Regions from separate parts of the Carboxylicivirga taeanensis genome, predicted to be linked through region 2. Evidence: riboswitches for the same ligand, from Rfam matches in the RefSeq annotation. Region 2 holds a riboswitch; each other region holds the start of a gene.

Region 1 (8,066 bases), 350 kb from region 2:
GGATCTCAATGCGTCCAATTACATGACTAATCAGGTTTCTTTCTTTCCACAGCGTGTTAAATATCCTTCCAGTTTGCAAAATAGCAACCCCGAAGGCTATGAACAGGCAGTTGGCTTCCTGAACGGCGACGATGCCGTGTTAACACCACTTTGGTGGGCACAGAAATAGATGCATTGTTTTATGAATTCTTAAAAAGGGGCTGGCACTTTTGCCAGCCTTTATTTATTTTTCGGAAATGACATTAGTCATAGGTGCAATTCAAATAGCTTTTGCACATTTGTTATTTAGAATAAGAATAGATTAGGAACATAATTACAACTAAAAAATAAGACAATGACAACGATGAAAGCACTTGTAAAATCAAAAGCCGAAAAGGGTATTTGGTTGGAAGAAGTGAAGATCCCGGAGATTGGGCCTAATGATGTGTTAATCAAGGTTTCAAAGTCGGCCATTTGTGGAACAGACCTGCACATCTATAAGTGGGATGAGTGGGCGCAAAACACGATTCCGGTGGGTATGACGATTGGACATGAATATGTCGGTCATGTTGCCAAACTGGGGAGTGAGGTCAAAGAGTTTAAAGAAGGAGATCGCGTTACCGGAGAGGGGCATATCGCCTGTGGTCATTGTCGTAACTGTCGCCGTGGACGTCAGCATATCTGCGAAAGAACAGTAGGTATTGGGGTAAATATTGATGGATCATTTGCTGAGTATGTAAAGGTGCCGGCGAGTAATGTGATGAAGATAAATGCATCAATACCCGATGAGGTTTTGGCAATAATGGACCCTTTTGGAAATGCAACGCATACCGCTTTATCTTTTCCTTTGATAGGAGAAGATGTGTTGATTACCGGCTCCGGCCTGATTGGTAGCATGGCTGTTGCAGTCGCCAAATTTGCAGGTGCACGCTATGTGGTGGCCACCGAAACCAATGAGTTTCGCGCTGAGCTGGCACGAAAAATGGGAGCTACGCGCGTAGTTAATCCAATTACTGAAAACTTGCGCGAGGTGATGGATGATTTGGGTATGATTGGCTTCGATATTGGTCTGGAGTGCTCTGGAGCGCCGGCCGCGTTCAATCAACTGGTCGAACACATGTATAATTCCGGAAAAATATCGATGCTCGGTATTCTGCCTTCATCAACACAAGTAGATTGGAACCGGATTATTTTTAAAGGGCTCACGCTTAAAGGTATTTACGGACGTGAGATGTACGAAACGTGGTATAAAATGGAGCAAATGCTGATGTCAGGACTTGATCTGACAGCAATTATTACTCATCGATACAGCATCAACGATTTCCAAAAAGGCTTTGATGTTATGGAAGAGGGTAATTGTGGAAAAGTACTGCTGAGCTGGGACTAATCACCAATACAAAGTATTTAAAAAGGCAGTCGCAAGGCTGTCTTTTTTTGTGCCCTGGTTCTACTCAATTATTTTTAAATTTGTGGGAATTATAAAAAAGTCAGATGAGAAGCAAAGGGTATCTATTAATAGCGCTGTTACTGTGTTCAACTACGTTGTTCTCGCAAAACCTGAGCCAATGGGCCGAAAAGCTAAATGCTTCAGAAACAATATTGGATCCGAACAATAAGCGATTTGTTCTGCAGGAGTTGAACAGCCAATTACAGGCTGTTTGGAAATCAGATGCAGAACTTAACGAGCTGATCCGACATACCGATAATTTGCATGTATCAAAGTCGACTGATAACAAGATTGTGGTGGCGGCTTTCGGAGCAACTACTTACAATGGTGTTTATCAATTAGAGTGGTTGGTGAACTATCGTAATACCACCTGGTCGTTTAGTGATGAAGTCAATGTGCCTGCTAATAAAGGGAATAACGTGCTTTCTTTGGAATTTACCAACCAAGGGGAGGATATTTATGGCGTTCTAATCAAATATGGAAAGAAGGTACTGGTTAATGCAGAAGATATCATCACCAAATGTTTGTTTGAAGAACTGCTGCAGCAAACAGATGATGCACGTAAGGATTCTGTCAATCAGGTTCTCCAAAGACGACTTCAGCGCCTCTGGTCTGATAAAAACTTCTTTCAGAACGATTTTGCGCAGTTGAAGAGGATGAGAACGCTTCATTCAGATGATGGAAAGGTTAAAGTATGTACCTACAACATCCCCAAAGACAATTTTAAGCAGGAATTTTATGGGGCTGTTATCGTTAAGGAGGACGACATTAATGTGTTACCGTTGACCGATGCGTCTGAAAAAATCCGTTCGCCGGAACGTGCAGTTCTTTCAAACAAAAAATGGTACGGGGCGCTTTACCTCGATTTAGTTGAAACAAAAAGTGATGATAAAACATTTTACACCTTAATTGGCTATAAAGGCCACGATGAATTCATAAAAACCAGGGTGTTAGATGTTCTAACCATCCAAAGCGGGCGGGCTCGTTTTGGGGCACCAGTTTTTAAAATCGATCGTTTTTCTCGTAACAGGGTTATCTTTGAGTATTCGGCCAAAACCACCATGATGCTTCGTTATGACGCCAATGAAAAGCTCATTGTGTTTGATAACCTGGCCCCAGCGGACCCGATGTTTGCAGGTGTTTCCCAGTATTACGGACCCGATTTTTCTTACAATGCATTTAAATTCAACAAAGGAGTTTGGGTGTTGAAAAAAGACATTGACCTGCGTAACCCCAAGAAATAAGGCTTGATAACCACAATTAACAAAACATTAGCATGAATGATTTTCAATATCAGGTGGAGCAATTTGCCGACCTGCGCATATTACGATACAGAATCCCGGGTTTTGAACAGCTGCCACTTAAGCAAAAACAGTATATCTATTACCTCTCACAAGCGGCGCTGGCAGGGCGCGATATTATTTGGGATCAGAATAATGAATACAATTTGTGGCTCAGAAAATGCTTAGATACCCTATATCAGACAGTGGATCCGGCCGATGCTGCCTATGAGGATTTAACCGTGTTTTACAAGCGTGTTTTGTTTTCAAACGGCTTGCATCACCATTACAGTACCACAAAGCTAAAGCCTTCGTTCACCGCTCAAAAGCTCAAAGCCTGGATACAAAACCTTTCTGAGGAGCAGCTAAAGCAGCTGAATTGTAACTCCTGCGAGGCCCTTTTTGAGCGTATGGAAATGCTGCTTTTTAATGAGCAGTACATGGCTAAGCGGGTCTGTCAGGACGAACATCAGGACATTGTAGTTGCTTCGGCCAATAATTTCTATAAAGAGGTCACTCAGAAAGAGGCAGAGCAGTTTTACAGCCAACAGATTGATAAGGAAGATAAGCAGCCTGTTTCATACGGACTCAATTCGCGTTTAGTAAAGCAGGATGGTGAGCTTAAAGAGGAAAAATGGTGCATTGGAGGTATGTACTCACAAGCCTTGCAGCAAATTGTGTATTGGTTGCAACAGGCCGCCGGGGTATGTGAAAATGCGCAACAAAAAATAGTCATTCATCACCTGTGCGAATATTATCAATCAGGCGATCTTAGCATGTTTGATGCCTATAGCATTGAATGGCTAAAGGAGCAGGAGGGACAAGTTGACTTCATCAACGGGTTTATAGAAGTGTATGGTGACCCTTTGGGCTTTAAAGCAACCTGGGAGAGTCTGGTTAATATTATTGATCAACCTGAAACCGATAAGGCATCGGTTATCAGTGCTAATGCGCAGTGGTTCGAAGATCATTCGCCAGTAATGGAAGAACATCGCAAAGCGAAAGTTACTGGTGTAAGCATGAAGGTCATAAACGCCATTATGTTGGGAGGCGATTGCTACCCGGCTTCGCCACTCGGCATTAACCTGCCAAATGCGGAATGGATGAGGGAAGTTCATGGATCAAAGTCTGTGTCCTTAAACAACATCAGTGAGGCCTATGAGATGGCTTCATTAACATCAGGTGTAATTGAAGAGTTTGCCTGCACCCCTGAGGAGCTGAGTTTGCATAAAAAGTATGGAGCGCTGGCCGATCACCTCCATACGCATCTGCACGAATGTGTGGGCCATGGCTCGGGCAGGCTGGAGCAGGGTGTTCGCTCCGATGATTTAAAGGCTTACAGTTCGGTAATTGAAGAAGCCAGAGCCGATTTATTTGGTCTTTACTTTATGGCGGATCCTAAAATGCTGGAACTTAATTTAGTGCCGCACATGGATGTGGCTAAAGCGCAGTACAATTCTTACATACGGAATGGTTTAATGGTTCAGCTGGCCCGAATTAGTGAAGGCGCCAATATTGAGCAAACCCACATGCGCAACCGCCAGTTAATTGCCAGCTGGGTTTTCGAACAAGGAAGTGCCAGCGGTGTGATAGAGAAGGTTACCCGCGAAAATAAAACCTATTACAAAATTAACGACTACGAGCAGTTGCGTCAGTTATTTGGAGCCTTACTCAAGGAGGTGCAGCGCATCAAATCGCAGGGCGATTATGAGGCCGCTCGCCAACTGGTCGAAAGCTATGGCGTTAAGGTGAACCCCGACATCCATCAGGAAGTCCTTGTGCGTTATGGGCAACTTAATGTAGCTCCATATGCCGGTTTTATCAACCCAAAGCTGGAGCCGGTTACGGATGCCTCCGGGCAAATAGTGGATGTAAAGGTATCCTATAAAGAGGGTTTTATTGAGCAGATGTTGAGGTATAACCGGGAATATAGCACAATTCAGGCTTAACAAAGCTCTGCCGAGTGAAGCAGCTTTGAGAGTATTTAACATCCAAAGCTTAACACTTGTCGGCATAAAACATTACTTTTGCAGTATAATACAGAAAGGGAATCAGGTTAAACGCCTGAGCTGTTCCCGCAGCCGTAGTCTGTGCCTGTTGCAGGAACTTTGTTTCGATAACCACTGTTCATTAGAATCGGGAAGGGGAGACAAAGAAAGAGAGCCGGAAAACCTGTCTGATTATGCATTTTATTCATAGATCTTTCGGAGAAAAAGAGATGATTAGACTTATAACTTCATTCGTATTTGCAAGTGTTTTACTGATGGCGTGTCAAAACCGGCCATCAAACCGTAGCAATCAATCTTCAAATGTACAGCCCGACAGTACTTATACACCCAGGCACGCCAAGGGCTTTACTATTAATTATTTCGATGGTTATTCGCAAATAGTTATGAATGATCCATGGGGGGATAGCAGCAAGTCTGAAACGCTTGTTCTGGTTTCTGATACCACAAAGCTGGAGGCAGTGAAAAAGGCGAACGATCTGGTACTGGTGCAGCCGGTTAATAAATGGATCGCCTTGTCGTCAACCATGGTGAATTATGCCAATAGCCTCGAAATGAAGCAGACGATCAAAGGGGTGGCGGAGCCTCAGTACATTGCCGATGCCTATATTCAACAAGGCATTGCCGAAGGTACTATTAAGGACGTAGGCCTGGCTGTGGCGCCCGATGTGGAGGTGATGGTGAATATGGAACCTGACTTTATGATGGTTTCCCCGTTTAAGGACAATCACTTTAATGCTGTCAAAGCTGCAGGAGTTCCGGTAATTACCAATGCCGATTACCTCGAACACACACCATTGGGCCGTGCCGAGTGGCTGGTTTTTGTGGGAGAACTCTTGGGTAAGGGCAATAAAGCCAAGCGCTTGTTTGCTGATATAGAAACAGCTTATCTGGATGTGAAAGAAAAAGTGGCGCAGCTAAATGAAAAGCCATCCATCTTTACAGGTCATATTTATCAGGGCATATGGCACACGCCAGCGGGAGAGAGTTACATGGCTAACTTTTTCAAGGATGCGGGCTGTAACTATATCTATCGTGAAACAAAGGGGACCGGCTCTTTATCTCTCGACTATGAAACCATTATCGAGAAAGCCGAAGATACTGATTACTGGGTATTGATTATTAACCATCCCACCGATGTAACTTACACCGAGATAGCCCGAATTGACAACCGCTATACAGATTTTTCGGCTTATAAAAACAAAAAAATAATAGTAACCAATTCCTCACAATCTCAGTACTTTGAGAAAGGATTATTGCAACCGCACATCGTCCTTAAGGACTTGGTACACGCTGTTCATCCTGCATTTTCACCAAAGTATCAGCCGGCCTATTTTCAATTGATAAGTAAAGAATAATTATGGAAGAGCAACGAATAAAGTGGTTTTTGGGATTTGCATTGTTGGTTATTTCGTTGGTGCTATTCTTTTTAATAAACATTGGTTTTGGTTCCGTATCTATTCCGCTCGAAGATATTGTGCGCATTATACTGGGGGAAGAGGCCTCTCGTACGGCCTACGCATCCATCATCCTGAAATCGCGTTTACCACAAACCATAACCGCCATTTTAGCAGGAGCCGGATTGGCGGTGGGAGGCTTACAGATGCAAACCCTGTTTCGAAACCCCTTGGCCGGACCATCTATTCTGGGCATCAGCAGTGGTGCAGGACTTGGTGTAGCGCTGGTGGTATTGTTTGCAGGAAATATTTTGGGAGTCACCATTAGCGGTTATGGTTTGTTTGGACACCTGACCGTGGTAGGAGCTGCTTTCTTAGGGGCCTTTCTAATTCTTTTGCTCATCGTATTTTTTGCCCGTGCCTTGCGCGATAATACCATTCTGCTTATTGTTGGCATTATGGTAGGCTATGCCGCTTCGGCCATCATTGGCGTGATGAAATTTTACAGCCCCAAAGAGGATGTACATGCTTACGTTATCTGGGGCTTAGGCAGTTTTGCCAATGTGAGCTGGGAGCATTTATTAATTCTTATTCCGGTGGTCATTTTTGGCTTAGTAATGAGCCTTCTGCTCGTTAAACCACTAAATGTTCTGTTGTTAGGCGAGAACTATGCGGAGAATTTGGGCATTAACATCAAGAATACCCGTTTAGCTATTTTGTTGTGCACCGGCTTATTAACCGCAGCCATCACCGCGTTTTGCGGGCCCATTGCTTTTTTGGGGCTGGCTGTTCCGCATTTGACGAAAGGCCTGTTTCGCACCAGTGATCAAAAGGTGCTGCTGCCGGCAGTGATACTGGCTGGTGCTGTATTGGCACTGTTTTGTAACTTTATAGCCCGGCTACCCGGCTTTGACGGCGCCCTGCCAATTAATGTGGTGACGGGTCTTATCGGTGCCCCTATTGTGATATCAGTGATTATTAAACGACGAAAGATGAACGCCAATGGATAGTAATGTGCTTTTACAATCGCATGATTTAGCTGTTGGCTACAAGGGCAACAGCGATAAAGAGACGGTGCTGCATCAGCACATAAACGTGCAGTTGCATCGCGGGGAGTTTGCCTGTTTGCTGGGACCCAATGGTGCCGGTAAATCGACACTCATAAAAACCTTAAGTGGTTTTATCCCTCAAATTAAAGGACGTATTGCCATTAATGGCATTGACCTGAGCAGCATTAAACGGAGTCAGCTGGCTAAAGAGGTATCGGTGGTGCTGACCGAGAAATTGCATATCAGCAACATGACTGTTTTCGACCTGGTGGCACTGGGGCGCACACCTTATACCGATTTTTTTGGGGTGCTAAGCAAGGAGGATAAGCAGTTGGTTTTAAAGGCCATTGAAGATGTTGGCTTATCAGGCTTTGCCAACCGCCAATTGATGTGCATGAGCGATGGGGAGCGACAAAAAGCCATGATAGCAAAAGCTTTGGTTCAGGACACACCCCTAATTATTCTGGATGAACCAACCGCATTTTTAGATTTGCCCAGTAAAATCGAAATCGTTCAGCTACTAAAAAAGCTGGCTCGCGAAAAAAACAGAGGCATCCTTTTATCAACGCATGACCTGGATTTAGCCTTGCAGCTGGCCGATAAGATTTGGCTATTGGCTCAGGGACGTGCCCTCGAAGCGGGTATTCCCGAAGATTTGGTGCTTGCCAACGGGTTTCGTCGCTTTTTTGAAAAGGAAGGCATTCTGTTTGATAACGAAAGTGGCTCGTTTAAGGTGGAACGGGAGCAAATGAAAACCATCCGGGTGATTGGCAAAGGAGTGGAGTATAAATGGCTGAGTCATGCCCTCAACCGAACCGGCTATTTAACCACCAAAGATGAGGGGAACTACCCCAAAATAGAAGTGGACAGCGGCGCCAATAAGGCCTATATTCTGCACCAGACTGATG
Region 2 (8,066 bases):
TCCATTTTTTAAAGTACTGTTCAAGCAAAACCTTAACGATAAAAGCAGGTAATACCACCAGTATTGCCAACCAATCGACAAAAAGAATTAAAGATAAGGACGCAATGCCAACAGCAATCATCAAATCAGTACTTTGGAGTGATTTAGTAATTGGTTTTGACTTGCTCAACTCATCATCCCTTACGTAGTTTAATGAGTGCATCGTCCATACAGCCATAGCACGGCTGAGCATGTGGCCAGCTATTAAAACCTGCACCATTTTTGACGGTGGAATCTCATTGAGTGTTGTAAATTTCAAAAGTAACGCCAGTAAAATCCCAATAGCTCCATAGGCACCCACCCTGGAATCCTTCATGATATCAAGGATTTTTCCTTTTGTCCAGCCACCACCAAAGGCATCGCATACATCAGCTAGGCCATCTTCATGGAACGCACCGGTAAGCAGTATCGAGGTAATCATCGACAACATAACGGCTACTGCTTGTGGCAGAATCAATGCCGATAGGTAGAATACTAATCCGCTAATTCCGCCAACCACCAGGCCCACCAGCGGCAGGTAGCGGTTGCACTTGTTTAAATTCTCTTGTGAAAATGCAACCTTAAACGGCACAGGTATGCGGGTGAAAAAGCCAAAGGCAGTGAGCAGCAGGCTGAGTTGTTGTTTCATGTATTTTGGTTTATTAGGAAATGCCAGGAATAAAAATATGCTATTAGCCAATAGCCATCAGCTAATAGCTTGATTTATTTACTCTTTATTACTGACACCGGCATCGTCGAAGCTACTCATTTCGTTCATAAAGTTAACTGCCGACTGAATAATTGGATACACCACAGCGGAACCGGTTCCTTCTCCCAGGCGCAAATCTAAATGAAGAATGGGCTCGGCTTTCAGATGTTCTAACATGAGTTTGTGTCCTTGTTCGTTTGATTTGTGCGCAAACAGGCAGTAATCTATTACTTTGGGGTTGATTGCGTGTGCCGCAATAAGCGCTGATGTAGCGATAAATCCATCTGAAATTACCAGCATATTAAGTTCAGCCGCCTTAAGGATAGCTCCGCAAATGGTAGCAATTTCATAGCCCCCAAATGTTGCTAATATTTCAATTGGGTCGGTAATAGCCTCGTGCAGAGTAAGAGCTTTGTCGATGACATTGGCTTTGTGCGCGATGCCTTCGGGGCTAAGTCCAGTGCCCGCTCCAGTTGCTTCGGTGGCTGAGTAGCCCGCATATTTACACAGAAGCGCGGTAGCAGCCGTAGTATTGCCTATTCCCATTTCTCCAAACCCTACAATATTGGTGCCTTCTTCATGGAGTTGTTGCATAAGCCTGGCTCCATTTTGCATGGCTAGGCTGCACTCGTCAATTGTCATTGCTGGCTCAACCGCAAAATTACGGGTGCCTTTTCGGACTTTGAGGTCTAGTAATTGATTGTTGGTATCGAAGTCGTAATTTACACCGGTGTCTGCCACTAATAGCTGGATATTATTTTGTTTGCAGAACACATTGATGGCTGCACCGCCGTTCAAAAAATTCATCACCATCTGAAAGGTTACTTCCTGAGGGTAAGGGCTTACCTGTTCTTGTGTAATGCCATGGTCCGCCGCACAAACTAGAATGGTGGGTTTTGAAAGTTGGGGACTGGTTGTTTGTTGCACTCTACATACCTTAAAGGCTATTTTTTCGAGCATGCCCAAAGCACCAACTGGCTTTGTTTTAAGATTGATTTTGCGTTGAATTTCTTCATCCTTGGCAGATGAAACTGACTTGATTTGTAGCTCCTGCATTGTTGAAATTTATTAGTTTAACAAGCTTCAGGAGGATCGATGAAAACATAGTCCACACATAAATGGCCATCTATTTCACTTTACCCCGAAGTATTTCATGTTAAGGCAGGTCTTCTGGCTTACCTCAGTTTTGTCGCCTTCCCATCCAATTAACTTGGATAGTGGTTATCAACAGAACCTGCTTTTAAAAAGCAAGAGGCTTACAGCTACGGGGATAGCTCCGGAATTTATAATCTTATAGCACCGGATTCCCATTTTAAGCATGAGCACCTTAACAATTGCAAAAGTATAAAATTATCACTCAGGAATATTGGAAAGTCGAGTTAATATCTTTTGCTGGGGTGTTATGGAGTGAGTCAGGTTGATACTTTTTATGCATTATTAGACTCATAATAAGGTACACTAGTTATTCATTGGAATAACAAATTTATTCACCTTCTTTTAAACCGAAGGTAAGGCTGGCCTAATGGCTGATCTTGTTTTTATAAATAGTTTACTAGAGTGCTAGTAAAGACCTTGTGACTTATGGTGGGACCTTTTGTAAAAATGAAATTGGATGGTTAGGGGTAAGGTCGTTCTCAGCTGTCTTTAAACTATAACCAATTTTACTATCTATGATGAAATTATTAACTGTTTTGATGTTGGGGCTCATTTCTTTTTGTGCAAAAGCACAAACTAACACATCGTGGCAATTTGACGCTGAAGCAGGCATCTATTCGTCACCTGTAATTCTTTTGGAAACTCTTTATTTTGGAGATAATGCCAATTACTTATATGCGCTCAATAAGCAGACAGGGCAGCTCAATTGGAAAATTAAATTAGCTGGCAGTATTAAATCAAAACTCTGTGTATATAACAATTGGCTTATTGTATATGATGGTAGTGGCACAGTTTCGGCTATTCATAGCCAGACAGGACGCCGTATCTGGACGTTTTCGACAGAAGGAGAGAGCTGTGTTGACCAATGGGATTATTACAACTCATCGCCTGTGGTAGTCAATCATATGGTGTATGTTGGCAGTGGCGATAATCATGTTTATGCCATTGATGCTGTCAGCGGCCAATTAAAATGGAAATATAAAACAGGTGGTGTTGTGCACGCATCACCTGTTGTGCACGATAATAAAGTGCTGATTGGGAGTTTTGATGGTTATTTTTATGCTTTAGACGCCGTTAGCGGGAGTTTGGTTTGGCGGTTTAAGACTGTAGGTGACAGATATTTCCCCAACGGAGCTATTCAAAAAGCCGCTTGTATCTATCGCGATAAAGTAATTTTTGGTAGTCGGGATTTTAATATTTATGCGTTGGACATTGAAACAGGACGTGGCCATTGGAACTATAAAGAACGAGGGAGCTGGATCATTGCAACGCCCTTAGTCGTAAATGACCGATTGTATTTTGGTACCTCTGATACGCATCGTTTTTATTGTTTTCAGGCTAATAGTGGAGAGATTTTATGGGAAAAGGCTTTGAATATGCGCGTGTATTCAACAGCACTAGCAAAGAATGAGCGGATATATTTCGGTTGTTTCAATGGTAAAGTTTATGGTTTGTCAGCTGAGTCGGGGCAGAAGGTGTTTGAATTTCAAACAAAAGCCAGTTTGCAAAACTATGCATCTCTTTTTAAGTCGGAGACACAATTTGCAGATGGCGTTGAGCTGTATGGTGACGATGGAGAAGAGATTGAAAAGCAGTTATTGAACCTGGGTGCTTTTTTATCGACTCCTCTTATTGATAATGGAATGCTGTATATTGGTGATGCCAATGGTCATTTTTATGGCATTGAGTTAAAGGATTATTGAACTATTTTATAAACTGTACCAAGGCAAACCACTTTTGGTCGTCGTAAAAGATACGATTAATGGGCAGTTTACTTTGAGCCGATAAGTTTTCGATCATTTCAAGCGAATACTTAAAAGAATTCTCAGTGTGAATGCTTTCACCTTTGCTTAACTCAATGCACTCTTTTAAATATGGAGAGGTGATTATTATTTCGTCCTGGGCAATCAGATGCATCTCAACGCGACTTTTTGCAGCATTAAAGAAAGCCTTGTGTTCAAAATCGGCGGGTTGAATATTGGAGTTCAGCAAGGCATTGCAGGCACGTAAGATGTTTTTATTAAAAGCTTCTGTTATGCGTTGGCTATCGTTGTACGCAAGTTCGAGAATAGCAGAATCCTTAACCAGGTCGAGACCTAATATCAGTTGGTCGCCCGGATTCATTATCTGCTGCAGGTTTTTCAACAGCGCCTCGGCCTTGTGAAGTTCAAAATTGCCAACGGTGCTGCCAAAGAAGCAGATAATTCGTGGGCGTTCATTTGGCAGTGTATTTAGCCAGGTAAAATCAGTAGCGATGCCCTGAACTTTTATGTTTGGGAATGCATCATTTAAGGTATTTTTTGATTGGCGAATAGAGGAGTCGCTCACATCAATTGGGAAATAGTGAATGTGGCTATGCCTCTCTTGAGGAATGGTCTCCAGCACTAATGAAATTTTGGAGCTGTCGCCACTTCCAAGCTCAATTATGTTTACATGACTTAAGTGGGCAAATAGTTCTTTCCGGTACTTCTTAAGTATTGATTTTTCTGCTTTAGTAAGGTAATACTCGGGGAGTTGAGTTATCCAATTAAATAGTTGAGAACCATATCGATCGTAAAAAAATTTACTGGAAACATACTTTTGTTCGGCGGTTAATCCCTGTATTAATTCTTGCCTTAGTGTCTGCTTATACTCTTGTTTGCCTCCGTTAGTGTACTGGTTTTCAGAGGTGTTTAATAGTTTATTTTTATTATTAATAAGCTTATCCGGCATAGAATTGAACTGGTTTTGGAGTTCAAATACGGGTATTTATTGAGAATTGTCAATATCAAAGCAAAGAATCATTGGTAATTTTTTCATTTTACCAGCTGCTATCGTATATATATTCTTTTTTGGGTCTGTTAGCATCGATAACAGAAACGTGAATATGTTTCTTTGGAAATAATGACTTGAGTTGGTGATGCATTATTCTTGAGGGCATGGCATCCGTTGAGAAATTATTCAGATAATGATAAGTGGCTCTTAGTTGGATGGAGTCATTATTAACATCGAGTATAAAGTAATCTATCAGAGAACCTCTGTTAAACCGAATGTTGTCAATCACTTCGATGATCGGACCAATATCATATTCTGCTGTTTCCTTGCTTAAATGGAGGGTATTTCCCTGGGGACTTCGAACACATTTAGAGGAAACTTCTTCATAGTCTGAAAGCTTATTGATAAATTCATTATACTGAATCAGGAAGCCATCATCACTATGGTAATGAAATTTTTTGGATTCATCCCTGTATACCTTATCCACCATGTGTTTAGGTGGGTGAGGACGCAGAACTCTAACAGCCAATGAGTCGCCTAGCTCTAAATCATGGCCCATAACATAGTCGATCTTGTCAAAGTAGCTTACTCCCTTATGCTGGTAGTAATACTTTAGCGTATATATTTCATACTGACCGTCTTTGTAAGTGCTTTCGCCATAGACTTTGCCCGATTCCACTGAGTAAAACACCAATACATAGTAGTAAAGGTAAATGACTATAAGGTTGGTGATGAGCAGCAGTGAGATAACTAGGGCTCTGGTTATCCCAGATGACTGCTGCTTTTGTTTTTCATTTGATTGCAATAGCATAGGTAAGGTATGGAAAGATCTACTCCATGTTTTTAAACAGAGGGTGGTCGTTTAGTGGAAGGTCTATTGGTTCGCCATTGTTGTGGGCGATCAGCAACCCTTCTTCAAAAAGGTATTCATTATTTTTTAGTTGGGCCCCTTTTAACCCTTCGCTAAAGCCTTCGTTCATCATTTGGCCGGCTCTGAGAGGAAATTCAAGAAGCGCCGGGTAATTATCTTTATCCTCGGGAGTGTCGTGATATTTTTTACAACTTTCTTCCGACATTGAAAGGTATATACGACAGGCCATTGGGCGGGCTGGATAAGCACTGCAGGAGCCGTTTTTAAGCAGTGGACAGGGTAATTTGCTTTTTTCAAGTTCTTCTTGCGATAAGCGTCCCCTTTTCTGATAGTTATCGAAGGCTCTTTGCAGAATGGCTTTTTGCTCAGCGGCATCCATGTTTAGCTCTATAAATTTCCACAAGTAATGAAACTCATGAGCTACGCCAAATACAGGTTGATAGCAGCACCAGCTGCAACCTTTTTTACAATCAACAGTAATGTTTTGGCGTTTAGCTTCCACCATCAGCGCACTAACTAGTTCTTCAATAGCATCCTGTTCCTGGCGGGTTGCTTGCCATAGATAATTGGCCTCTGCTTTGGTTTTTAGGGCTATTTCAGCCAGGCGTTGTCCATCCTGATAAAAGGCCTTATCGGTTTCTGAAAGTTCTGTGCTCTTCATGTTGAATGTGTTATGAAGTTAAAGGTTGTTTATCAATGCAAAGTGCAGCCAGGATGTTTTTTTAACCCGGCTGCTACTTTTGCGAAGGTATTGTTTTTTCTATTGTGTAGGAGCTAAAGGGTAGGTGGCAAATATTTTCCGGATGATTTTTTTTACCGATTCCTCATTTAGTGTTTTATCTTGCTGCGCTGCACCAGAGGCACTTGCTTGCCATATTAACTCTTTTTTCTTTCTATCAATCACATCAATTATAATTGTTCCTTCGGTATGGGTGTTATAACTTACGCGGTCAACGCCGGTATTAATTCCCCAGCCATATTGGTAATAGGAACTTCCCCAGTAGAAATCATTGTTTCTTTGCAAAGAGGTTGTTTCTTTTGTTTCTGATTTAATCATGACTTTGACCAGCAGGTCGGGATCGTTGTTCTCGGTATAGCCTCTTTGTGACATTTCCGTTTGTATGGCTTCATGCATCCAATTCTTGGCGGTTTCTTTTATAGGAAATGATTTCATATGTTCCAGAACCATGAAGCTTGAATAGCTGTCAAACTTAGCAGCTGGGTCGTAATCAGAATATACTTCACTTGTTTTGCAGGCAGTTAAACTTGCAATCGTTAGGGCGAGCATTGACAGTTTGATTAATCTCATTCGTTTGTGTTTAAGGGTTTGTTATTTTGTTGTTAGAGGTGAATACCACTTCTAAGCGTTTGGTAAATGTACTATTTTTAACAAAAAAAGCAGCATTGGGAAAATGCTGCTTTTGCCTTGTGATGAGCTGTTTTAACGCAAGTTATAAAAAGCCTCAAATGCTTTGGTAACGTAGCTGTGATCTTTTGTGCCGCCAAGTTCTCTAACCGAGTGCATGCCCAGCATGGGGTTGCCTATGTCTACAGTTCTGATGTCTATTTTTCCCGTTGATACATTCCCCAATGTGGAACCACCAACCATGTCAGAGCGGTTCACAAATTTTTGAACCGGCACTTCGGCCTGTTTGCAAATTGATTCAAAAATGGCTCCGCTTTCACCATCAGTGGTGTATTTTTGGTTGGCATGTATTTTAATTACAGGGCCTCCGTTGATAACCGGGTGAAGCACAGGATCATGTTTTTCTGGATGGTTCGGGTGAACCGAGTGAGCCATATCGGCTGAAATCATGAATGAATGGTAGATCGCCCGTTGGTATTCCTCTTGCGATTTGCCAAGTTTTTCCATGATGCGCTCAATGATATTCCGTAAAACAGGTGAGCCTGCCCCTTGTTTGGTGACACTACCAACCTCTTCATTATCAAATACACAAAGTATATTGGTTGATGCTGTGTTATTTTGGGAGGTAATTGCTTTTAGTCCGGCATGTACCATTGCCAAATCGTCCAGTTTTGGCGATGAGATAAATTCTTGGTTTGGGCCTGCTAAACAGCCTTTTTCATATTCGTATATAAATAGGTCAAAATCCAGAATCTCTTCCAAATCAATCTTCAGTTCATCGGCAATCAGCTTAAGCAGGTAGTTGTCTGTTTCAAAGGTTTCGTTCACAATTCCCATTAGAGGCAACATGTCAATTTGCTTGTTAAGTTCCATTCCGTCATTGACCCCTCTATTCAAGTGAATGGCCATACTTGGAATCACCAGTAATGGTTTTTTGAAGTCGATGAGTTGCGATTTGGGGAAGAGTGTGTGCTGGCCTTTTGTTAGTACGCGCCCGGCCAGTGAAAGAGGACGGTCAAGCCACGACATCAGAATGGGGCCGCCATACACCTCTGTGTTGAGTTTTAAATATTTATCCTCAACCAGTATTTCTGGCTGTGGTTTAATTTTAAAGCCTGGAGAGTCGCTGTGTGCACTAATGAGCTTAAGGCCATTGTTTTCGGGTGCTTCGCTACCTATCTGGAATGCAAAAA
Region 3 (8,066 bases), on a different contig from region 2:
GCGTGTTGGAGCCTGTGCAGGCAGCTCCGGTTATTATCGAAGACGATGCTTTTATTGGCTCTCGCTGTATCGTTGTTGAAGGTGTGCGTGTAGGTAAAGAAGCGGTATTAGGTGCCAATGTGGTATTAACGGCCTCCACAAAAATTATTGATGTAAGTGGCAACGAGCCTAAAGAGTACAAAGGTTATGTACCACCTCGCTCGGTAGTTATTCCGGGTAGCATTACCAAGAAATTCCCAGCCGGCGAGTTTCAGGTTCCTGCTGCTCTAATTATTGGTCAGCGCAAAGAGTCCACTGATAAAAAGACCTCGTTAAACGATGCATTGCGCGAGAACAATGTAGCGGTATAAGCATTAAACAAATATTTGCTGGACATTAGATGATTCACACTTAGTTATTGAGTTGAAGAGTTTAACGTTGAGTAGTTGAAAGAAAAAACCTGATAGGACCAGTTCTTATCAGGTTTTATAATTTTATACTATCTAGTACAACTTCTTCATTCTCCGCTTAATCAGTCGATAGCTTAGCACCAAAGCGGTAACACTTACAACCGTGCCGCCCACCGACAAAAGAATTATCCAGGTTTGTCGAAGCCACTCTAACTTGGCAAACCATCCGAACCTGAAAGTATGCAAGCCTTGATACAGCCACCATTGCCATTTCGATACATCATTGATTACCTTCTCCAGCTTACCTGTTTGAGCATCTACAATTAATCGCGTTTGAAAAGCATCATCCAGTTTAATTTCATAACCGGCTGTTGCTGCCATATGCTTCTTATTTCTTACGATTGTTGAATAATCTTCTACAAAACGAATACTATACAGCACATCGGGTAAGCGACTTTGCAGGAAAGAATGTAAACAACTTTCACTTAATGGCTGCAAAACCAAAATCTGCTGCCCTTTCACCATAAAGCATTCAGGGGTTTGAAGGGTATTGGTATATACTTCGTAAAAACAGCGTTCCATCTGTTTTCGGCAAACAATGCGTTTAACAGAGCTTTCTGCCTTATGCTTCAAAACTTCGTTAAAACCGGTTCCAACCTCATCAACGGTTAACTCATCAGCATTCCACAAGCGATAATAATCAATGGGCTGTTCCTTTGAAAAAAGCCATGAAGGTAAATCGGCAAGCGACATCAGACCACTCAGGATGAAGGTAAACACAAACACCCCAAAAACAAGTCCACTTAAATGGTGCCATCGTAAGACGGCTTTTTTATATGGACTTACGTCAAGAGCACGAGTTTTACGTTTACGCTTAAATCGAACCAAACCAGCCACAACACCTGACACGCATACAAAACAACCAATACAACTCAGCCAGAAAACCACATCGACCCACAAGAGAGCGTTTAATCGCAACTGCTTAAAATACAACCAGTGCGGAATAGCGCCAATACGGGCCATCCAACGTGAGAAACGTGTAGTTTCCTGCACTATTTGACCATTCGTTCCCGATACATAAACCTCAGAATTAAACTCATCATCAAGCCAGTATTTATGTATTGTAAAATGCGCCTTATAATGCGACCACGGAATCCAAGAATCGTAATCAGTCAGGAATTCGCGTTTCTTAACAGGAGAGGAGTAAACGGCTTGTATCAACTGTGCGCTTCCATTTTCATCGATGCTATCGATGGGTGTTAAGGTAGCTGCATCAAACATTTGCGCGGTCTTACCTGGCAAGCGATAAACAGGCTTATCATTAAACATCTCCAGCGTAAGAGAAGAACTTGGATGCCCTTCAATAGCAGAAACAGGTGACAAAATACTGTCCTTCAGCGAAAGCGCTTTTTGTTTTTGAAAGTAAGCCTGCGTTTTAGGTTTGGGAAAGGAGTGGTAAATCATCACCACTCCTGATATAAACCACATTACAAAAAGCAGACTCATTACGAATCCGGTCCAGCGATGAACCGAAAACATGAATCGTTTAAGCAATTTAATCATCTACTTAAAAATTAATACTCATTGAAGCTTCGAACGAACGCCCCATACCAGGTACATACTGAGCGCTATATACTGTATTATCGAAGTAATACTCATCAGCAATATTATTCGCATTCAAACGCAATGTGACATTATCCAAAGTATAAGCTACTGTAGCATCGCTCACCCAATAGGCCGGCAACACAATGGCATTTGAGGCATTTGTAAAAACGTCATCGGTATAACGGGTGCCACCTCCAATGCTCAGATTTTTCAACAACCCACTTTGTACCGTGTAGTTGGCCCATGCAAAAAATTGATTTTCCGGCGTATGCGTCAATGCATTGCCTTCGTAACTGTAATCGCTCATATAAGGATTATTGGCAAAAGCTCTGTAGCGCGTCTCGTTATAACTGTATCCGGCATTAACAGACATGCCTTTGAATGGATAAGCAATAACATCCAATTCAAAACCTTTCGAATCAACAGCTCCAACTTGTCCATAAACTTGTTTACCTGCTTCGGTTTTTTCCAAATATTGTACAATACTCTCCTTCAGGATATAATACGAACTCGCATTCACATTTAATCGCGCACCCAACTCCCATTTAATACCTCCTTCTAGCTGATAACCTTGTTGCGGCTCATATACCTCTTCGCCTTCTTCAGGCTGAAACTCTTCTCCATTTTTATCTATATAGATATAGTTGGAGTTAAACACACTACGATAAGGCTTAAAGAAGCTAGATGCAGAAGCATAAATAGACAAATCCTCATAAGGCAAATACACCAATCCGGCACGATAAGAAAATGCTTTATTGGTAATGGACTGCTCCGGGCTATCCGGATTAAACTCATAATCGAGTCCATTGGTAACGGTTGCTCGTTGATAGTTATACTTATATAAATCAAAACGACCACCTAACATCGCCTTCAATTGCGGCATGACATCAATAACATCCTGAAAATATAAGCCATGTGAGGCATCACTCATTACGCGAGCACCTGAAAATTTAGTTTTCAAATAGCCTTGATTTAAAACAGGATCAACCACCGAAACTTTAGCAAACAGTCCGTCACCATATACATCCTGCCCCACATTATAGCCTGTGTAGCTCACACGGTCGAGATAAAGCAATGAATAGCCGCCAACAAAAGAATGCTTTAAGCCTCCTGTAGTAAACTCGTGATACACATCGGCATTGTACTGCAAGGTTTTTGTTTTGTGCGAAAAACGCAGTGGAAAAGTTCGTTGCAACGAATCCAGACAGATGTACTTTTTATTGTCTCCACTTAGGTAGTAATGATCGTAAATGGACTCATTTGAGGTCAGATAACTCAACTCTTCTGTGGAGAAATAGTCGATGTCATCATCATTATAGGAGATACCTGTTACCAAACGGGTGACTGCACCAAAAGTGTGCTCCCATGCAAGTGCAATGTTATAATTAGTATGCGTCAAATAATCGGATGGATCGTTATAGCGCTGCTCACGTTTAAAACCAGCCGGCAGATCACCAATCTCATATACTTGCTTATTGGTTGTTGCATCAAAAATATCATTCGTAACCGCAGGCATACCTGCTTCTGTCGCATAAAAATCATCATTGGCTCCGGCCTTGAACTTAATTACATTGTTATCGTTGAGCTGCCAGTCAAGAGCCAGATAAGCATTGGCTGTATTAGTTTTGTTATCGCGCCATCCGTCACTATCAGCATAACCGGCATCAAAACGGTAGGTTAAGGGTGAAGCAATAGCCCCACCTGCACCAAGATTCATGCGCTTTTTGTTCCATGCTCCATACCCAACACGCGCATTGCCCGTTGTTTCTTCAGTAGGCTGCTTACGCACAATATTTAAAATACCGCCTACAGCTGAGTGGCCGTACACTACTGATGCAGGCCCTTTTAAAAACTCGATGCTCTCAACAGCAGTAAGACTAGTAACCGGGGCACTGCTCGACCAGTTCATTCGCTCATCTCGGGCGCCATCAACCATAATTACAGGCTGCCCGAAACCTCTGAAACGGAAGGTTTGAAAACCACCGTAATTAATTGTTGGCCGTACACCTGTAGTGTATCGTAAAGCTTCATTCAGATTATTTACCGCACGTTCTTCTATCTGTTTGTGATTAACAGTAGACACAGTAATTGGAATGTGCTTTAAGGGCTCCATTGTTTTTAATGCAGTCGGATGTTTCTCAAACACCACATCAGCCTCGATGTCAATCGATTTAATAAGAAAAGTGTCCTTGTGGATGGTTTGTGAAAAAGCACAAACGGCACTCAACGCCAATAAAATGGCGAAAGAAATTCGTTTCATTCTAATTTTGTCTTTTAAGTTGTTTATAAATCTTTAAAGACAATATTCACGTTGGAAAAAAATGTATGAATAGCCTGGCTATCATCTCGCTTTTATCCCGAAAGCAAAGAATACTGTCGTGCAAACAGGCAGGTCTTCTGGCTCACCCCGTTTCAAATGGCCTTCCCATCAGTGCGCCTGACAGTGGCTGAAGCATTTGAAACCTAAATGGGGCTTACAGCTGCGGGTACAGCTCCGGATTTACACCGGATTCCCTTTTCATTACAGCGGCCGTTGTGGCTTTTGTAAACCTAAATGCGCCGCAAAAATATGGTTTTATATTAATTCTCTATCCGTTTTTAACATTTTTTGTTTAACCTTTCATGCTACGTGATGAACATTATGTTTTCACTCAAATCTTCCCCATCTTTTCCCTTTTTCCTATCTTGCCATCAAAAAACAGACCATGCACGACGATTTAAAACAAGCGCTTGAAGTATTGCGAAACGGTGGAATCATTCTTTACCCAACCGACACCATATGGGGCATAGGCTGCGATGCCACCAATGCTGATGCCGTAAAAAGAATTTATGACTTGAAGCAACGTGCCGACTCAAAAAGCATGCTGGTGCTTCTGGATAGCACTGCAAAACTGGCTGGTTATGTAAATGATATTCCGGAAGTAGCTTATGACATGGCTGAGCTGACTACCAAACCATTGACCATCATTTACGACGATGCCAAAAACCTGGCACCTAACCTGCTGGGCGAAGATGGAAGCGTGGGCATTCGCATCACGGAGGAAGAATTTTCTAAGCAGCTGTGTGTAAGGTTCAAAAAACCGATTATCTCCACGTCAGCGAATATAAGCGGTGAACCATCGCCACAGAATTTTGCTCAGGTGAGTGACGCCGTTAAAACGGGTGTGGATTACATCGTTAAGTTCAGACAGGAGGAAACTGCTAATCCGGCACCATCGAGCATTATTAAACTCGCTAAAGACGGACAAGTAACAATTATCAGAGAATAATGGGCTATTAGCTCTAAGCTTTATTACATGAACGAAACAACATTTTATCATAGCACGCCCATACAAATCCGCTTTAACGACATTGACGGTTTAGGACATGTTAATAACTCCACGATACAGGAGTATTTTGATTTGGGACGAATGCACTACATGCAGGATGTGCTATCCGGTCAAATCTTTAAAGGAGACGAAACGCTTATCGTTGCGAATATTAATACCGATTTTTTATCTCCAATTTATTTGAAGAATAAAATGGAGGTTAAAACGGCCATTACACGCCTGGGTACCAAGAGTCTGAACATGGTTCAGCAGGTGATAAACTCCGACTCTAAAGAGGTCAAAGCCATTTGTAAGTCGGTAATGGTGGCGTTTCATAAAATCAACGAAAATGCAATCGAACTCAAAGCAGAATGGCGTGAAGCAATCAGCAAACACGAAAAAACAACATTCTAATCGCCCAGTCGCTTAGATTAATCCATCGGGGAGGTCAAAAACGACTTCCCTTTTTTCATCGTCGATACCCGCAATAAAATGATCGACAATTGGGATTAAGATTTCCTCTCCATCGTGCTCCAGCTCAAACAGGGGATTTTTTGAAATTTCACGAATGGCAACAATCTCACCAATGTAACCATAACCAACGGCCTGACATTGATAGCCAACCAGTTGATAAGCTGAGAACGGAGCTTCCTCCTCTTCTGCTTCAGTCTCTTGCTTTGGCATATAAACAGGCGCATCAATAACCTTCAAAGCAGCCTGATCGTTAGCTAATTGCTCCAACTTAACCAACACATCTGTTTGGTTCTTTTCGCGTGCTTCTTCCAGGTAAAATGGAACTAACCCACCATCCAGCTCTAAAAAAAGAAATTCGCTATCCAGATCTTCTATAGAAAACTCACTGAACAGGCGCACTACAACTTCTCCGGCTATGCCATGTGTTTTAACAATAACGCCAATCTGACGGCAGGTATGTTTCTCTATCATCGGAATAATTTTGCTGCAAAGTTAGAAAAAAAGCTACAGCAAATGCTGTGCTCTTATTTTCCCCGATTATATAAAAAGGCTTTCCAGCGCTCTTCTGTTAAATGCGCTTCTTCCATGGCTGCTCGCGAAAGGCTGAAAAACAAATCGGACAATCGATTGATAAAGAACAAAATTGAGCGATCAACCGGATAAGTACGATGTAAAGCGGTTAGCTTACGCTCTCCCTTACGAAGTTGGGAGCGCACCACATGACACAAGGCCGACACCTCATTGCCACCCGGCAAAATAAAGTGATCAGAACGGCTGCTTAAGCCTGCTTCAACCTCATCAATCCACTGCTCACAGAACTTATCCATTCCTTCAGGCAACGGCATCGTGTTTTTTTCCTTCAACTCCTGAGGAGTTGCCAAATGACTCATAGAGTTCATCAACTCCACCTGTATCCGATGCAACTTATCCTGCCACTCATGTTGCGGGTCCAGCTTAGCCCTCAAAAGGCCAATGAATGAGTTAACCTCATCAAATGTGCCATAGGCATCTACGCGTATATCATCCTTATTAACACGTACACCTCCCAATAAATCGGTTTGCCCGCGATCGCCTGTTTTTGTATATATCTTCATCTGTTTGTATTTTTTCTGATAACTTTTTGGTGAAACTCTCAGGTTAGTTTAAACCATGTGTCTAACGACCGGATTCCTAATTAAAGTGTCAAGACGTTAAACATGAAGCTCAATAAAAAGTTTGCCCAACCTAGGTTTTTATAGAGTAAACAATAATTGTGATTTCTTGTTTTGTCTGTACTTAAATTTAGGCGCAATGAACAAACTGGCAGCAATACGTAAAGATTATACCAAAGGCATCCTGCTTAAAGAGAGCCTTAACGACTCCCCTTTTCAACAATTCGATACCTGGATGCAGGAAGCACTAAAAGCAGGCTGCACAGAACCAACAGCCATGACATTGGCCACAGTAGATGAGGCAAATATGCCCAACAGCCGTATTGTGCTGCTGAAAGAACTATCTGCTGAGGGGTTCGTTTTCTTCACCAACTACAACAGTGAAAAAGGCAATGAGCTGGCAGGCTCCAATAAGGCAGCTCTTAATTTTTTCTGGCCGGAGCTGGAGCGCCAGGTACGCATACGTGGAACCGTTGAGAAGGTGCCTCCCCACAAATCGGATGAATACTTTACATCGCGTCCGCGGGAAAGTCAGATTGGTGCATGGGCATCGAATCAAAGTACAGTTATTAACAACAGTGATGAGCTGCATAGCAGATATGAGCAGCTTCTGGCGCAATATAACAACCAATCTATCCCACGTCCCAATCACTGGGGAGGTTACCTGGTTAGGCCGGTAATAATTGAATTCTGGCAAGGCCGGGCAAGCCGCATGCACGATCGTTTTCAGTACGTTTTAGATGGCGATAAGTGGGTTATCAAACAATTAGCTCCCTAGCGACGGGATGCCTCAGGTTTAGCACTATTCTTTTGTGAGCCCATGAAACACGCTCTCGAGGTTCTGTTCGTTTCGGGTGAGCGTAAGAATGGTCATTCCACTATGTACGGCGTGATTAAACACCTGCTTTCGGATATCGTTTTGTGCCACTATCTCGCAGGCACATTTGCCGACGTTATTTACACTTTCAACCCCTTCAATGGATTCCAGATCACTGATATTGGGTGCTTTATCAAACTCCACAAACACCTTTGAACTGCCGCCAGCCTGCAATTGCGATAAATCGGTAGACGGATGATCGACCACCAGCTCTCCCCGATTTAGGATGATTACCCGCTCACAAATTGCCTCTACTTCTTGC

The links. A riboswitch is a leader RNA that binds a small molecule or an ion and turns the genes downstream of it on or off. The one in region 2 is predicted to bind cobalamin.
Region 1: linked by a shared signal. The riboswitch ahead of ACSX1H_RS08925 (ABC transporter substrate-binding protein) and the one ahead of cobT (nicotinate-nucleotide--dimethylbenzimidazole phosphoribosyltransferase) in region 2 are both predicted to bind cobalamin.
Region 3: linked by a shared signal. The riboswitch ahead of ACSX1H_RS01950 (TonB-dependent receptor) and the one ahead of cobT (nicotinate-nucleotide--dimethylbenzimidazole phosphoribosyltransferase) in region 2 are both predicted to bind cobalamin.

The regions. Positions count from the first base shown of each region.
Region 1 covers NZ_JBPUSJ010000004.1:442,529-450,594, forward strand. Annotated here, with positions in the region: gene ACSX1H_RS08905 (SusD/RagB family nutrient-binding outer membrane lipoprotein) at 1-169, shown strand, start outside; gene tdh (L-threonine 3-dehydrogenase) at 335-1,366, shown strand; gene ACSX1H_RS08915 (hypothetical protein) at 1,471-2,670, shown strand; gene ACSX1H_RS08920 (dipeptidyl-peptidase 3 family protein) at 2,703-4,655, shown strand; cobalamin riboswitch at 4,706-4,900, shown strand; gene ACSX1H_RS08925 (ABC transporter substrate-binding protein) at 4,925-6,070, shown strand; gene ACSX1H_RS08930 (iron chelate uptake ABC transporter family permease subunit) at 6,073-7,119, shown strand; gene ACSX1H_RS08935 (ABC transporter ATP-binding protein) at 7,112-8,066, shown strand, end outside.
Region 2 covers NZ_JBPUSJ010000004.1:90,934-98,999, forward strand. Annotated here, with positions in the region: gene ACSX1H_RS07700 (adenosylcobinamide-GDP ribazoletransferase) at 1-667, opposite strand, end outside; gene cobT (nicotinate-nucleotide--dimethylbenzimidazole phosphoribosyltransferase) at 746-1,783, opposite strand; cobalamin riboswitch at 1,871-2,072, opposite strand; gene ACSX1H_RS07710 (beta-alanine-activating enzyme beta-propeller domain-containing protein) at 2,398-3,585, shown strand; gene egtD (L-histidine N(alpha)-methyltransferase) at 3,587-4,594, opposite strand; gene ACSX1H_RS07720 (hypothetical protein) at 4,683-5,447, opposite strand; gene ACSX1H_RS07725 (YkgJ family cysteine cluster protein) at 5,467-6,168, opposite strand; gene ACSX1H_RS07730 (DUF4136 domain-containing protein) at 6,268-6,816, opposite strand; gene ACSX1H_RS07735 (M18 family aminopeptidase) at 6,949-8,066, opposite strand, start outside.
Region 3 covers NZ_JBPUSJ010000001.1:442,605-450,670, forward strand. Annotated here, with positions in the region: gene ACSX1H_RS01940 (2,3,4,5-tetrahydropyridine-2,6-dicarboxylate N-succinyltransferase) at 1-350, shown strand, start outside; gene ACSX1H_RS01945 (PepSY domain-containing protein) at 483-1,952, opposite strand; gene ACSX1H_RS01950 (TonB-dependent receptor) at 1,957-4,254, opposite strand; cobalamin riboswitch at 4,365-4,563, opposite strand; gene ACSX1H_RS01955 (L-threonylcarbamoyladenylate synthase) at 4,700-5,263, shown strand; gene ACSX1H_RS01960 (acyl-CoA thioesterase) at 5,291-5,716, shown strand; gene rimM (ribosome maturation factor RimM) at 5,729-6,247, opposite strand; gene ACSX1H_RS01970 (cob(I)yrinic acid a,c-diamide adenosyltransferase) at 6,301-6,870, opposite strand; gene pdxH (pyridoxamine 5'-phosphate oxidase) at 7,067-7,705, shown strand; gene gldA (gliding motility-associated ABC transporter ATP-binding subunit GldA) at 7,730-8,066, opposite strand, start outside.